One region of the Serratia sp. NFX21 genome, then DNA from elsewhere that is predicted to be linked to it. Evidence: predicted binding sites of a transcription regulator. Region 1 holds the regulator's gene; the other holds the start of a gene.
What was found. The regulator PurR, encoded in region 1, represses purine synthesis genes. The targets are predictions, from matches to a motif close to CANGCAAACGTTTGCNTG.
Positions count from the first base shown of each region.

Region 2: purL (phosphoribosylformylglycinamidine synthase) is a predicted target of PurR. The motif match lies at 6,070-6,087, and genes of this name have one in related genera.

Region 1 covers NZ_CP183196.1:2,782,304-2,790,277, forward strand. Annotated here, with positions in the region: gene ACNT1W_RS13225 (MATE family efflux transporter) at 1-202, opposite strand, end outside; gene ACNT1W_RS13230 (riboflavin synthase) at 445-1,095, shown strand; gene ACNT1W_RS13235 (I78 family peptidase inhibitor) at 1,125-1,421, shown strand; gene cfa (cyclopropane fatty acyl phospholipid synthase) at 1,503-2,654, opposite strand; gene punC (purine nucleoside transporter PunC) at 2,995-4,203, opposite strand; gene punR (DNA-binding transcriptional activator PunR) at 4,327-5,271, shown strand; gene purR (HTH-type transcriptional repressor PurR) at 5,268-6,293, opposite strand; gene ACNT1W_RS13260 (YnhF family membrane protein) at 6,617-6,706, shown strand; gene sodB (superoxide dismutase [Fe]) at 6,760-7,338, opposite strand; gene ACNT1W_RS13270 (C40 family peptidase) at 7,532-7,974, opposite strand, start outside.
Region 2 covers NZ_CP183196.1:4,431,163-4,439,136, forward strand. Annotated here, with positions in the region: gene ACNT1W_RS20695 (RNA-guided endonuclease InsQ/TnpB family protein) at 1-1,051, opposite strand, end outside; partial or broken gene ACNT1W_RS20700 (transposase) at 1,093-1,287, shown strand; gene purL (phosphoribosylformylglycinamidine synthase) at 2,083-5,973, opposite strand; gene mltF (membrane-bound lytic murein transglycosylase MltF) at 6,253-7,713, shown strand; gene tadA (tRNA adenosine(34) deaminase TadA) at 7,714-7,974, opposite strand, start outside.

The DNA.
Region 1 (7,974 bases):
ACGCCAGCAGCAGGCCGTGGCCGAACAGGATAGCCGGTAGCCAGATTGAGGTACCAACGGCAACCGCCGCCATATCTGTGGCACTGTAGGCACCGGCCATAATGGTATCAACCACACCCATTGCGGTTTGTGATATTTGCGCGATGATCACCGGGATTGCGAGGGCCAATAAGCTACGCGCTTCAATTAAGTACTTCTGCACGCATACACCTTTTCTATTTATTTATGATGGAGGGAAGGGTCGTCGTGAAAGGACAACAATTAAAAATAGCGGAATTTTCTCAAAAAGATTGTACCCGCTCGGCGTGGTTAAGCAAATGCTGTGATGAAATAGTTATTAAATGCGCAGCCGCAGATTTTTTGTCGCCTCGGGTTTGGTTTTCCTCGTCAACTGGGGCAAACTGCCCCAAGCGCTTTAAACATTTTTAGAAAGAAGAGGCCCACATGTTCACCGGTATCGTACAAGGCACCGCGCCGCTGGTCGCCATTGATGAAAAATCCAACTTCCGTACTCATGTCATCGAGATGCCCACTGAACTGCTGCCCGGGCTGGAGCTTGGCGCGTCGGTATCTCATAACGGTTGCTGTCTGACCGTCACGGCGGTAGAGGGCAACCGCGTCAGTTTTGATTTGATCAAAGAAACGCTGCGCCTGACCAACCTCGGTGAGCTGGCATTGGGTGACGTGGTCAACATCGAAAGAGCGGCCAAATTTAATGATGAAATTGGCGGTCACCTGATGTCCGGCCATATTATCTGCACGGCAGAGGTGGCCAAGATTTATACCTCTGAGAATAATCGTCAGGTGTGGTTGCGCATGCCGGATGCGGAACTGATGAAATACGTTCTGCACAAAGGTTTCATTGGCATCGATGGTATTAGTCTGACTATCGGTGAGGTAGTCAATAACCGTTTTTGCGTACATCTGATCCCGGAAACCCTGGAGCGCACCACGCTGGGTAAAAAACGTCTGGGTGATAAGGTGAATATTGAGATCGATCCACAAACGCAGGCGGTGGTTGACACTGTCGAGCGGGTGTTGGCGAGCCGTGAAGCGGCAATGGCGGCGGCGAGTGCGCTGGCGCAGAAGATCTGACGAACGACAAACCAGAGAGGAGCAATCGCGTGAAGTTTTATGGGAAAACGTTGATGTTAACGGCGCTGCTGGCGCTGAGTGCTTGTAGCAGCTCGCCTGAGCAGGGCGCGGCCAATACCGCAGTGGATGCAGAGAATGATACCTGTGGCGCGGCGCAATATCAGAGCTATGTCGGTAAACCGATGTCAGCGCTGGAAGGCGTGCAGATTGAGTCGCAAGTGCGCGCTATTCCGTATAACTCTGCGGTCACGATGGACTTTAACCTGCGTCGCCTGAACTTCCTCGGTGACAGCGATGATAAGATCATCCGCGTGTATTGCGGCTGATATACCCGCGTTGGTCAATACATAAAAAGAACCCCGGTCAGTGCAAGCTAGCCGGGGTTCTTTTATTGCGTGGCGTCGCGATTATCGCGTTACGCGAATACCACCTTCAACCCCTTTCGGGCTGAATACCACTTGCCATAGTTGAATATCACGTGCGCGAAAGGCGCCGGCACAGGCGTTCAGATAATAACTGAACATGCGTTCGAAACGATCGGAATAACGCTGGGCAAGCTGTGGCCACGCCTGTTTGAAGCGTTCATACCAGGCCATTAGGGTGCGATCGTAATCGGCGCCAATATTATGCCAATCTTCCATCACGAAATGCCCCTCACTGGCCTGGGCAATATGCGAGACCGACGGCAGGCAGCCATTCGGGAAGATATATTTGTTGATCCACGGGTCAACATTCATATCTGTCCGATTCGAGCCAATGGTGTGCAGCAGGAACAGACCGTCCGGTTTTAAATTACGTTCCACCACTTTAAAGTAGGTGTGGTAATTTTTCGGACCGACGTGCTCGAACATGCCGACTGAAACAATACGGTCAAACTGCAGGTGTAAATCGCGGTAGTCTTGCAAGCGGATTTCGACATCCAGCCCGGCACAGTGCTCCTGCGCCAGTTTTTGCTGTTCGGCGGAAATGGTCACGCCCACCACCGAAACACCATAATTTTTCGCCGCATAGGCGGAAAGTCCGCCCCAGCCGCAGCCAATATCCAGCAGATTCATACCCGGCTGCAGCTGCAGCTTTTCGCAAATCATCCGCAGCTTGGCTTCTTGCGCTTCTTCCAGCGTAGTGGCTTCTTTCCAGTAGGCGCAGGAATATTGCATATGCGGATCGAGCATCTGCGTAAACAGATCGTTCCCCAGATCGTAATGTTCTTTCCCGACTATCCAGGCGCGTTTCTTCGATTGCAAATTGGTGAGTCGCGCGGCGGCAATACGCAAAGTATCTTTAAGATGGTGGGGGAGTTTCTTTTCCAGACCGGCACGGACCACGTGTTGAAAGAATATATCCAGCCGTTCACATTCCCACCAGCCGTCCATATAACTTTCACCCAGGCCCAGAGAGCCTTCTTGCAGCACGCGTTTAAAAAAATTGGGGTTTTTAACCTGAATATCGAATGGGCGCGAGCCGTTTATTTCAATACCGGCCATGCTGAGCATTTCATGAGCGATACGGTACCATGGGTTGTCCTGGATGCTCACATCTTCTATACACGATGAACTCATAGCTTCTCCATCACCTTCTTCTGACTTATGACCCGCCAAAAAATAGCTTAGACAAATTCTGCGGGTGCATACGTTTACCTACGGTAAAAAGTCCCGTGGCGTCTGATATCCGACTATGAACAGAGGAAAATTTTAAGAAGGTTCCTGCGCAAGAAACGCTGGAAAGACAATCCTTAAAAAAGTGTGACGCCATACGCGTACACAACAGCAATTTGTGATAAAGAAATTATAAAAGTGTTATTTTAAAAGGTCGTTTTGAGTATAGGCTTGCCGAGGCGCTTACTCAACTGTAAATCGCACTCGGCAAAAATATTCTTTAAGTGATTATTAATACATATAATTATGACGCAGAGTTAGCATGTTCCTGTCGCGTCGCCTGCTGTTCATCCATCACTTTTCCCCGTTGCAGCATATAGCCCAATGCGGCTAATACTACCGTAGAAACCATCACCGTCACCGTTGCCAACAGCGGCTGTTCGATAAAGGCCGATACCAGCATGCTGGCGACAAAACACAGCCCCAACTGCAGGGTGTTTTGCAGCGCTGCGGCTTTGCCTGTGCCTTCCGGGAACGGGGTTAACGCATTCGCCACTACGATTGGGTAGCTGGCACCGTTGACCAGCGCCATCACGCAGAACGGGATCAGCAGCGTGGTGAGCGTTGGCTCGGTCAGCGTGGCAACCAGATATAACGCCACCATGCTGATGCCATAAGCTACCAGCAGCCACGGCAGTAAGGTGTTGCCATTAATGCGATTTAACGCGGTGCGGCAGCCATAACCCCCTAACAGGAAGGCCAGGGTCTGCGGCACATAGCTCAGGCCGATATCATTTGGGCTGTACCCCATATCGCCAAGAATAAAGGGTGAACCGGTCAGCCAGGCGAAGAAGCCGGCTGAGCAGGCGGCAAAGATGGTAACGCTGCCGCTGAACACCGGGGATTTAAGCAGTTGCCAGAAGGTCAGGCTGTTTTTCTTTTCTGCGGAAGGCAAGGGTTTGGCGTTTTCTTTCAACAGCAGAGTCGGCAGCAGGAGAATGATGGTAATGCCCAGCAGCACGGCAAAAATGGCACGCCAACCCATGTGGTTCAACAGCCAGGCTCCGACCAACGGCGCCAGCGCTGGTGAAAGTGCCACCAACGGCATAATGGTAGCGAAGACCCGGTTGGCCTTGCCTTCACGGTAGCGGTCAATCACCAGTGCCTGCCAGGTAACGGCGGCGGAACAGACGCCAATGGCCTGGATGAAACGCAGTGACCACAGTTGAACGGCATTTTGTACCCACAGCATGCCCAGGCAACCCAGGGCAAACAGCGCCAGGCCAATCAGCAACACCGGTTTACGGCCGAGGCGGTCGGAAAGTGGCCCCCAGAGCAATTGAGCAAAGGCGAAGCCGGCCAGGAAGATACTCAGGCTGGCGCTGATCGCCCCGGCGGAAATTTGCAGGTCTTGCTGCATTATGCCAAAGGCGGGCAGGTACATGTCGGTGGCCAGGTAACCCAGCATACTCAGGCCGGCAAGATAGAACATAAAACCAAAGGAATTTCGCATGGTATTTCTCATTAATATTTTATTGTCGCAGGTTTTTAGCGCCGGCAAGTGTATCCGGCTGGATCTCTGCTTGTGAAACGGTAATATTTGCGAGGTGCTGTTAAAAAAATTGAAGGCAGGGTTATGTGGTCTGAATATTCTCTCGATGTGGTAGATGCGGTCGCCCGCACCGGCAGCTTCAGCGCAGCGGCGCATGAGCTGCACCGAGTGCCCTCGGCGGTCAGTTATACCGTGCGGCAATTGGAACAATGGCTGGCGGTTCCGCTGTTTGAACGGCGTCATCGTGACGTGGAACTGACCCCGGCCGGCGTGGTGTTTGTGCAGGAGGCACGCAGTGTCATCAAAAAAATGCTCGACACCCGCCGCCAGTGTCAACAGGTGGCTAACGGTTGGCGTGGCCAACTGAAAATTGCGGTAGACATCATTGTTAAACCCCAGCGCTGCCGCCAACTGGTTCTGGACTTCTATCGCCATTTCCCCGACGTAGAACTGATGGTCCAACCTGAGGTGTTTAACGGCGTCTGGGATGCGCTGGTGGACGGGCGTGCTGATATGGCTATTGGGGCGACGCGTGCGGTGCCGGTCGGGGGCGGGTTTGCCTTTCGCGATATGGGCGACATGCGCTGGCTGTGCGTGGTCAGTCCGCAGCATCCGCTGGCGATGATGGATGGCCTGTTGAATGATGAGCAACTGCGGCCTTTCCCGTCGCTGTGTCTGGAAGATACCTCGCGCAACCTGCCCAAGCGGGTCACCTGGACACTGGACAACCAACGGCGGCTGGTGGTGCCGGACTGGGCCTCGGCGCTGGATTGTCTGTGTGCCGGCCTGTGCGTTGGCATGATGCCGGCGCATCAGGCCTTGCCATTGGTGCAGCGTGGGGAACTGGTAGCGTTGCAGCTGCAGCAGCCGTTTCCGGCCAGCCCCTGTTGTCTGACCTGGCAGCAGAATACGCCATCACCGGCGATGGCCTGGCTGTTGGATTACCTGGGGGACAGTGAAACGCTGAATCAGGAATGGCTAAGCGAAGTGGTGCCGGAAACCACAGCGGCTTCCGGCATTAGCAATTAGCGGCGGTAATCGATGAATGGGCCGTCAGCGACCGAACGACGCTCAATCAGTTTCGGATGCACTTCAATCACCTGCGACTCTTCACGCTTGCTGATAATACGGTCCAGCAACATGGTGAACGCCATTTCACCCAAACGCTCTTTGGGTTGATGAATGGTGGTCAGTGCCGGGGTGAAATAGCGGGCGTTACGCACGTTATCGTAGCCAATCACCGAAATGTCTTGTGGCACCCGCAGCCCAAGTTCGTCGGCGGCGCAGATCGCGCCCATCGCCATGATGTCGCCGCCGCAGAATACCGCGGTCGGGCGATGTTTTTGCGACAGGATCTGGTGCATGGCCTTGTAGCCGGATTCCGGCTCAAAGTCACCCTGAACAATCCACTCGTCACGTACTTCAATATTGGCTTCTTCCATGGCTTTTAAAAAGCCCTGATGGCGGCCGCCACCGGTATTGCGCGACAGTTGGCCTGGAATGGCTCCAATATCGCGGTGACCGCGTTCAATCAGATAACGCCCGGCCAGATAGCCGCCGGCGAAGGCGTTATCAATGATGCTATCGGTAAAATCACCGCGGGCCGCGCCCCAGTCCATCACAACCATTGGGATGTTGCGGTAGTCTTCCAGCATGCCGAGCAATTGGTCTGGATATTCCGAACACATCACCAGCAGACCATCAACACGCTTTTGCGCCAGCATCGCCAGATAGGCCCGCTGTTTGTCCAGATTGTTGTGCGAGTTACATAAAATCAGCGTATAGCCTTTGCTGTAGCAGCTGTTTTCTACCGCCTCGATCACTTCGGCAAAGTAGGGGGCTTCGCTGGAGGTGGCCAGCAGGCCAATCGATTTGGTGTGATTGACCTTCAGGCTGCGCGCTACGGCGCTGGGTGAGTAATGCAGCTCTTTAATCGCAGCGCCAACGGCCGCTTTTGTCTCTTCGGCGACGAAACGAGTCTTATTGATGACGTGCGAAACGGTGGTGGTGGAAACGCCAGCGCGTTTGGCCACATCTTTAATCGTTGCCATGTAAAGAATGACTCCTGAACTCACATGTTGCAGTATGTAAGTGTGATGTTAATCGTTTGCCTGCGTAGATCCTTCTCCAAAGAAGCGAAAACTGAGTTTTTAGTGTGTTGAAGTCGTCAGCGCTTGGTCAGGAGGGGCATTTTGCCGGTACACAGTTGTGAACTGCGAATTTTGTCCCATATTGAGCCAAAGTGGAAGAGGTAATCGGTATAATAAACCGGGAAATGATAACAAGATTTTATTGTTCAACTGTGTGAAAATGGTTTGACGCATTAATTGTGTGCCTTTTACCCTTGGGAAACCCAATCTGAAAAGGAGTTGTAATGGATACCGATCTGAAAATGTCACTGTTCACCACCGTTTGTGCGCTGGCCGTGATTATTGCTTTCAGCTTCACCGCTGCTTTGAACTGATCCCCTCAAGTAAAACAGGCGCAGCCCGCTGCGCCTGATTGTTTTTCCCCGCGTTACGCCAGGTTCTTTTCCACAAATGCCCAGTTAACCAGTGCCCAGAAGTTTTCCAGGTAGGCAGGTCGTGCGTTGCGGTAATCGATGTAATAGGCGTGTTCCCAAACGTCGACGGTCAGCAGCGGTTTATCATCACCGGTTAGCGGTGTCGCTGCGTTCGAGGTGTTAACAATCGCCAGCGAACCCTCCGGTTTTTTCACCAGCCAGGTCCAGCCTGCGCCAAAGTTTTTCACTGCGGCGTCGCTGAATTGCTGTTTAAATTCGGCGAAAGAACCAAATGCCTGATTAATCGCCACGGCCAGTTTACCTTCAGGCTCACCGCCGCCCTGTGGCGACAGACAGTGCCAATAGAAAGTGTGGTTCCATACCTGAGCGGCATTATTGAAGATGCCGCCGTCAGAGGCCTTAACGATCTCTTCGAGGGACAACCCTTCAAACTTGCTGCCTTTCAGCAGATTGTTCAGGTTCACCACGTAGGCGTTGTGATGCTTGCCATAATGGTATTCCAGAGTTTCTGCGGAAATGTGCGGTTCGAGGGCGTTTTTTTCATAAGGTAATGCAGGAAGTTCGAACGACATTGCTTTCTCCTTGTACAGTGCCAGTCCACCGTCGTAACAACGGGTATTAGATTGACCTGTTTTTATTGTGGGTATTTAGCTTAGCAATTTTCGCGATGAATTACAGGGGGAACGGGCAAGGGATTGGCTATGACTACGAGGTTTGGGGAAACGATCAGGGGAGAGCGGCTGACAGTGCCAGCCGCAAGGGAGTTTATCGAATGGTTTTTGGCGTGACTACCCGGCGTGCGCCGATGTAGTGGTTTTGCCAGTAGTCGTTATCGAGCTGGCTGATGCGGATTTCTTCACCGGTACGCGGGGACTGAATGAATTTGCCGTTACCCAAATAAACCCCAACATGGTCGGCCACGCCGCGGTTGTTAATGCGGAAGAACACCAGATCGCCGCTTTCCAGCTCACTCTTCTTGATCGGCGCTGCGTCACGCAGGTGATACATCTCGTTGGCGGTACGCGGCATTTTAATTTTAACGATGTCTTTATAGGCGTAATAAATCAGACCGCTACAGTCAAAGCCGGTTCTTGGCGAGGAGCCACCCCAGCGATAAGGTTTACCCATTTGATCCATCAGCTTGGCCATCGCGGTTTGCTTGGCATGCTGGTAGCGTTTTTTGTGCGCAGGGCTGAGCTTCAGTGGTT
Region 2 (7,974 bases), 1.6 Mb from region 1:
CACGATCATGTTCTATTCCACACCCAGGACATTGCCAAATACGCTTATGTAACGGCATCTCCGACATTTTGTGACCGCAGCAATGACAGGTTTTCGAACTGGCAAACCATGGATCCAGTTTGACCAGATGTACACCTTTCTCTGCTGCCTTATATTCCAGCTTTGTAATGAATCCATTCCAGCCTGCGTCCCCAATGGCGCGTGCCAGCCTGCGATTTTTCATCATATTCGCCGTTTTCAGCGTCTCGACAATGATCGCTTGGTTTTCGTCAACCATTGCGCGAGATAATTTATGTTGGAAATCGGCACGGGCAGAGGCGACTCGTTCGTGCACCGCCGCAAGCTGCACCCGGGATTTTCGCCGATTGGCGCTCCCCTTTTGCTTACGGGATAACGCTTTCTGCTTTCTGCGCAGATTGAGACCGCCATTGATAAGGTAGCGTGGATTGGTGATCTTTTTGCCGTCCGATTTGATAACGTAATGCGTCAGCCCCATATCCAACCCGGTAACACAGGATATTCGGGTTAGCTTCGCTGGTACTTTCGTACCATCATCACAGAGTATCGACGCATAAAATTTCCCTGTGGCGGAACGACTCAACGTCATACTTTTCAGCGTGCCTGCGGTTTCACGATGCGAACGTGCTGCAATCGGCGGGATTTTCGGGATTTTGATTGCGCCGTCAAGCACCTTAACACCGACACAATGATAGCTAGACTGTCTGCCGTGTTTTCTCTTAAAAACAGGAAAGCGCGCTTTCAGCTTCGGGTTAAAAAAATGGGCAAAGGCCGCATCAAGATTAATGACAGCCTGCTGTAAGGCGATTGAATCATATTCTTTAAGCCATAGGTACTTGCGGGATTTTTTCGCCACGGCCAGCAGAGGCTTCAGGTCTTTGCGGGGGCTTAAGTTAACACCGTGCCGTTTGTACGCCTGTTTTTTGATATGCAGAGCTTTGTTATACGCAAATCGAACCGCGCCAAACTGGGCATTAATGAATGCGGCCTGTTCCGGTGTCGGATAGATGCGTACTTTTGTGGCTCTTAACATCGTCAACGCTCATTAATATAATTATTTCATTTTAACAGGTTAAGTGCATATGTCATGTGATGGTGAACAAACTGAAATCGGTATCGTCGCGTTGACTACACCAATAAAATACACATTTGCGGATCCAAAGCAAAACAGGGCTTCTGTGGTCAAGATTGTATTTTGTCTGTAGCACTGGCGATGCAACGATTGAAATGCTCAGAGCCTATGTTCAAAGCCAGTCAACACCTGGCTAATCTTTAAAAGCCCACGGTTTTTTTGCTAACCGAGTCGCCGATGAGAGGAAAGCCCGGTGTTCAGCGCAGCGTCAGGAAAATAACGGCAAGTGGGCCTTGGGCAGAAGTTTGCGTTTGGATCTGTCGCTAATGAAAGAGGGGTAAACAGGACTTTGAAGATTTGACGCTGGGGCAGAGCTGCCCCATCGCAAGAATGTGTGGATGCCCTTGAATCTCGTCCCCAGGGTGATGTAGCACATGGCTGGCATCGAACAGGACGAATAGCATCCGTACGTATCCGGGATTGATGAACACTCATCACAGTTGGATACAGGCGGTGCCTCACTCCACGTGTCGCCCGATGCTTGATAAAGCGCTTGCGCGTCTGTTATCGGTTTGGTTGGACGATAGGCACCATTTCTTTGGCATCATTCGGAGGCTTATGAGGCAACAATTCCGTCTAAATACGGGGCCGTCATAAATAGTTGAATGAGCAACTGGGCAGAATAATGCACTTAGCGTGCCAACTTTTCAAGTTATTTTTAATTAATTGATATTTATGAATAAAATATTTATTCACTGTCAAAATACACAAATTAACCGCGTATCCGGCGAAGAAAAAAACGCCACCCTGTCGCCAAAAACCGACAACTTAAGCCAATTAATTTTACACCATTATAAATCAATGAGTTATGTGTCTCTTTTTAGAGACAGTTAAAATAGCCCCTGTCGCAAAATGCCGACAACCCTCAGCAGGCAGCGCAATAAAAAGGGGCGCAATCTCTTGCGCCCCTCAGGCTACCGCTAAATGCTCGCTTAACCCAGTTGCTTACGGGCGTTGCGGAACATACGCATCCACGGGCTGTCTTCGCCCCACTCTTCCGGATGCCACGAGTTGCTGACGGTGCGGAATACCCGCTCCGGATGCGGCATCATCACCGTCGCACGGCCATTGCTGCTGGTCACTGCGGTGATCCCGTTCGGTGAACCGTTCGGGTTGGCTGGGTAGGTTTCCGTGACCTGACCGGCATTATCGACAAAGCGCAACGCCACCAGGTTATGGTGCTCCAGAGCCGCCAGATGTGCAGCATCGCGCACCTCGACGTACCCTTCACCGTGCGAGACGGCGATCGGCATGCGTGAACCCGCCATACCCTGCATGAACAGCGACGGGCTGGCCGCCACTTCCACCAGGCTGAAACGCGCTTCAAAACGGTCTGACAAATTGCGTACGAAACGCGGCCAATGTTCAGCCCCTGGGATCAGGTCGCGCAGGTTCGACATCATCTGGCAACCGTTACACACGCCCAACGCCAGGGTCTGCGGACGGTGGAAGAAGGATTCGAACTCGTCACGGACGCGATCGTTGAACAGAATCGACTTCGCCCAGCCTTCACCGGCGCCCAGTACGTCACCGTACGAGAAGCCGCCGCAGGCCACCAGCGTATGGAAGTCCTGCAGGTCGCGACGGCCTTCCAGCAAATCGCTCATATGCACGTCTACCGCATCAAAACCGGCGCGATGGAATGCTGCCGCCATCTCAACGTGAGAGTTAACCCCCTGCTCACGCAGTACCGCCACTTTAGGACGTGCGCCCTTGGCGATGTACGGCGCAGCAATGTCTTCTTCCGGAGCAAAGCTCAGTTTGACGTTCAGACCAGGATCGCGCTCATCCTGCTTGGCCTGGTGTTCCTGATCGGCACATTCCGGGTTATCACGCAGGCGCTGCATCTGCCAGGTGGTTTCCGCCCACCAGGTGCGCAGCGTGGCGCGGCTTTCGCTGTATACCGTTTTATCGCCCTGTGTGATCACAAAGCGATCGCCAGTCTGCACGCTGCCGATGTGATGAACATTGTCCGTCAGGCCGTGCTGAGCAAATACCTGCTGTACCGCTGCAAGCTGGTCAGCCGTAACCTGGATCACTGCGCCCAACTCTTCGTTGAACAGCGCAGCCAGCGCATCGTCGCCCAGCGCTTTGATATCCACCTGCACGCCGCAGTGGCCGGCAAACGCCATTTCCGCCAACGTAACCAACAGGCCGCCGTCGGAACGGTCGTGATAAGCCAGCAGCGCGCGATCGGCCACCAACTGCTGCATGGCGTTAAAGAAGCCCGCCAACTGCTCAACGTTGCGCACGTCGGCCGGTTTGTCGCCCAGTTGACGATAAACCTGCGCCAACGCAGTGGCACCCAGCGCGTTATGGCCGTTACCCAGGTCGATCAGCAGCAGTGCGCTGTCGCCCTTATCGGTACGCAGTTGTGGCGTCACGGTGTGGCGGACATCTTCTACACGAGCAAAACCGGTGATCACCAGTGACAGCGGCGAGGTCATTTCGCGCTGTTCGTTGCCTTCCTGCCAGCGGGTTTTCATCGACATCGAGTCTTTGCCCACTGGAATAGTGATCCCCAGCGCCGGACAAAGTTCTTCGCCCACCGCTTTCACCGCTTCATACAGACCGGCGTCTTCACCCGGGTGACCGGCTGCCGCCATCCAGTTAGCAGAAAGCTTCACGCGCTTGAGCGAACCGATTTCGGTCGCGGCCAGGTTGGTCAGCGCTTCCCCGACCGCCAGGCGGCCAGAGGCAGCGAAGTCCAGCAGGGCTACCGGCGCACGTTCGCCGATCGACATCGCTTCACCGTAATAGCTGTCCAGGCTGGCGGTGGTAACCGCACAGTCGGCCACCGGGATCTGCCACGGGCCGACCATCTGATCGCGTGCCACCATACCGGTCACGGTACGGTCGCCAATGGTGATCAGGAAGGTTTTCTCTGCAACCGCCGGCAGATGCAGTACGCGGTTGACCGCATCATTCAGGGTGATCTCGTCACGCTGCAGCGGCTGGCCTTTGGCCTGCAGACGAGTCACGTCACGCGTCATCTTCGGCGTTTTGCCCAACAGCACGTCCAGCGGCATGTCGATCGGCTGGTTGTCGAAATGGCTGTCGTTCAGTGTCAGATGCTGTTCTTCGGTGGCTTCACCGATCACCGCATAAGGCGCACGCTCACGGCGGCAAATCTCATCAAACTGCGCCATCTGCGCCGGTGCAATCGCCATCACATAGCGTTCCTGCGATTCATTACACCAGACTTCCAGCGGACTCATGCCCGGTTCGTCGTTCAGAATATCGCGCAGTTCGAAACGACCACCGCGGCCACCGTCGCTGACCAGTTCAGGCATGGCGTTGGACAAGCCACCGGCGCCGACATCGTGGATAAACAGAATCGGGTTTTGTTCACCCAACTGCCAGCAGCGGTCGATCACTTCCTGGCAACGACGTTCCATTTCCGGGTTGTCGCGCTGTACCGAAGCGAAATCCAGATCGGCATCAGACTGGCCAGAGGCCATGGATGATGCCGCGCCGCCGCCCAGGCCGATATTCATTGCCGGGCCACCCAGCACCACCAGTTTGGCACCGACGGTGATTTCAGCTTTTTGTACGTGGTCGGCACGGATGTTACCGATACCGCCCGCCAGCATGATCGGCTTGTGGTAGCCACGCAGTTCCACGCCGTTATGGCTGTTGACCTGCTCTTCATAGGTACGGAAATACCCCACCAGCGCCGGACGGCCGAATTCGTTATTGAACGCCGCACCGCCCAATGGGCCGTCGGTCATGATGTCCAGTGCCGTCACAATGCGGTCTGGCTTGCCGAAATCCTGCTCCCATGGCTGTTCAAAACCGGGAATACGCAGGTTGGAAACCGAGAAGCCTACCAGACCGGCCTTGGGTTTGGCACCGCGGCCAGTCGCGCCTTCGTCACGGATCTCGCCGCCGGAGCCGGTAGCCGCACCCGGCCATGGGGAGATCGCCGTTGGGTGGTTATGAGTTTCCACCTTCATCAGGATATGAGCGGCTTCCTGATGGTAGTCATACTGGCCGCTTTCCGGTGCGGCGAAGAACCGACCGACCTGCGAGCCTTCCATCACGGCCGCGTTGTCTTTATATGCCGACAACACGTAATCCGGCGTCTGTTCGAAGGTATTTTTGATCATTTTGAACAGCGACTTCGGTTGCTGTTCGCCGTCGATGATCCAATCGGCATTGAAAATTTTATGGCGGCAGTGCTCGGAATTGGCCTGCGCGAACATGTAGAGTTCGATATCCGTCGGGTTGCGCCCCAGACCGGTAAAGGCATTCAGCAGATAGTCGATTTCGTCTTCGGCCAGTGCCAGGCCCAGCTTGAGGTTAGCCTGCTCCAGCGCGCTGCGCCCTTCCCCCAGCATATCGACCCTCTGGTAAGGTGCCGGCTGATGCTGAGCGAACAGTTGCTCCGCCTGTTGCAGGCTGCTGAAGACGGTTTCCATCATGCGGTCGTGCAACAAGGTGGCAAGCTGCTGCCATTGGGCTTCGGTCAGCGCCTCTGCCTTGACGTAGAACGCCAGACCGCGCTCCAGCCGCAGCACCTGCTTCAAACCGCAGTTATGGGCGATATCGCTGGCTTTGGAAGACCACGGAGAAAGGGTACCCGGACGCGGCGTCACCAACAGCAGGCGGCCTTCAGGGGCATGTTCGGCGAGAGAGGGGCCGTACTTGAGCAGGCGCGCGAGCTTGGCGTGCTCTTCGGTATTTAATGGTGCGCTAACATCAGCAAAGTGGACGTACTCGGCGTAGATATCACTGACCGGAAGTTGAGCGTCCTGGCAGCGGGACAGCAGTTTGGTAACACGAAAAGCCGACAAAGCGGGCGAACCACGCAGTATTTCCATAATCAAAGTTCTCTCGTCTTCGAAGCAACTGACTTCAGCACTTCATTGGGCGCAACAGGGGGAAAACGCGCGCCATTATAGAGAATCTACGCCGCCGACGAAACCGTTTGCGTAGCTATTATTGATAAAAGCTCTCCGCCCCCTCGAATTGTCATAACGTGTCAATAAAGTTGCGCGCTGGCGTTTTGTTGCGCAAAATGCCCCGGCACTGTTGATTTAACCATAAGAAAAGACTGGTCAGCCGTCGGCAGTGCATGTGTGCCACCACTGGATAACTATTTGAAACGCCTTAAAATAAACTACATTCTAATCGGTGTTGTTACCTTGCTTCTGGCGCTCGCCCTGTGGCCCAATATTACCTGGCGCGGCGGTCAGGGCGGGCAACTCGAAGAGATCAAATCGCGCGGAGAGTTGCGTATCAGTACGCTAAACTCGCCGTTGACCTATTTCACCACCAAGCAGGGGCCGAGTGGTCTCGACTACGAGTTGGCAAAACGCTTCGCCAACTACCTGGGCGTGAAACTGGTGGTGATCCCGCACAAGAACATTAATGACCTGTTTGACGATCTGGACGATGACGATGCCGACCTGTTGGCCGCCGGTCTGATCTACAATCAGGATCGCCTCAGCCGCGCGCGCACTGGCCCGGCTTATTATTCCGTTTCCCAACAGTTGGTTTATCGCCTGGGTACGGCGCGGCCGAAAACCTTTGCTGATATTAAAGGCAAACTGGCGGTGGCCTCCGGCTCGGCACACGTCAGCACCCTGAAACAGCTCAAGCAAAGTAAATTCCCGGATCTCAGTTGGGAAGCCTCCAGCGATCTCACCTCCAAAGAGCTGCTCGAGCAGGTGGCCGACGGCAAGCTGGATTACACCCTCGGCGATTCCGTTACCATCGCGCTGCTGCAACGCATCCACCCGCAATTGGCAGTGGCGTTCGACGTCACCGATGAAGAACCGGTCACCTGGTATCTGAAACGTGGCACCGATGACAGCCTGTATGCGGCAATGCTGGACTTCTACAGCCAGATGGTTGATGACGGCACGCTGGCGCGGCTGGAAGAGAAGTACCTCGGCCACGTAGGCAGTTTCGATTACGTCGATACCAAAACCTTCCTGTCCGCCATCGATTCGGTGCTGCCGACCTTCCGCTCACTGTTTGAAAAGTACGCCAGCGAGATCGACTGGAAACTGCTGGCGGCCATTGCCTATCAGGAATCGCACTGGAACCCGCAGGCAACCTCACCGACCGGCGTGCGTGGCCTGATGATGCTGACACGCGCCACTGCCGACGGTCTGGGGGTTAACGATCGTCTCGATCCCGAGGAAAGTATTCAGGGCGGTGCCCTCTACCTGCAAAGGCTAATGGCCAAGGTGCCCGACAGCGTGCCGGAAGATGAACGTATCTGGTTCTCACTGGCAGCCTATAACATGGGCTGGGGCCATATGCTCGATGCCCGCAAACTGACCAAAATGCAAAAAGGCAATCCGGACAGCTGGGTCGACGTCAAACAGCGTCTGCCGATGCTCAGCCAGAAACGCTATTACCCGCAATTAACCTACGGCTATGCGCGTGGGCGCGAAGCCTATAACTACGTGGAAAACATTCGCCGCTATCAGGTCAGCCTGGTGGGTTATTTGCAGGAAAAAGAGAGAAAGGCGGCACAGGAAGCGGCCGAACAGGCTGACCTGGGGAAAGGTTATCCGGCCGTTACGCCGGAACTGGCACTGAACTTCTGATTATTCCGGCTTGTTATCTACATCGGTGCGCTGCGCTTGTTTCAACGCCTTTTGCTGCTCACGACGCATGCGGAAAAAGTTGCTCAGCGTAGCGGCGCACTCCTCGGCCAGCACGCCGGACAGGATCTCCACCTGATGATTCATGCCGGGGTGGCGCAAAATATCCACCAGCGACCCTGCCGCACCGGTTTTAACATCGGCCGCGCCGTACACCAACCGACGAATACGGCTGTGCACCATAGCGCCTGCACACATCACGCA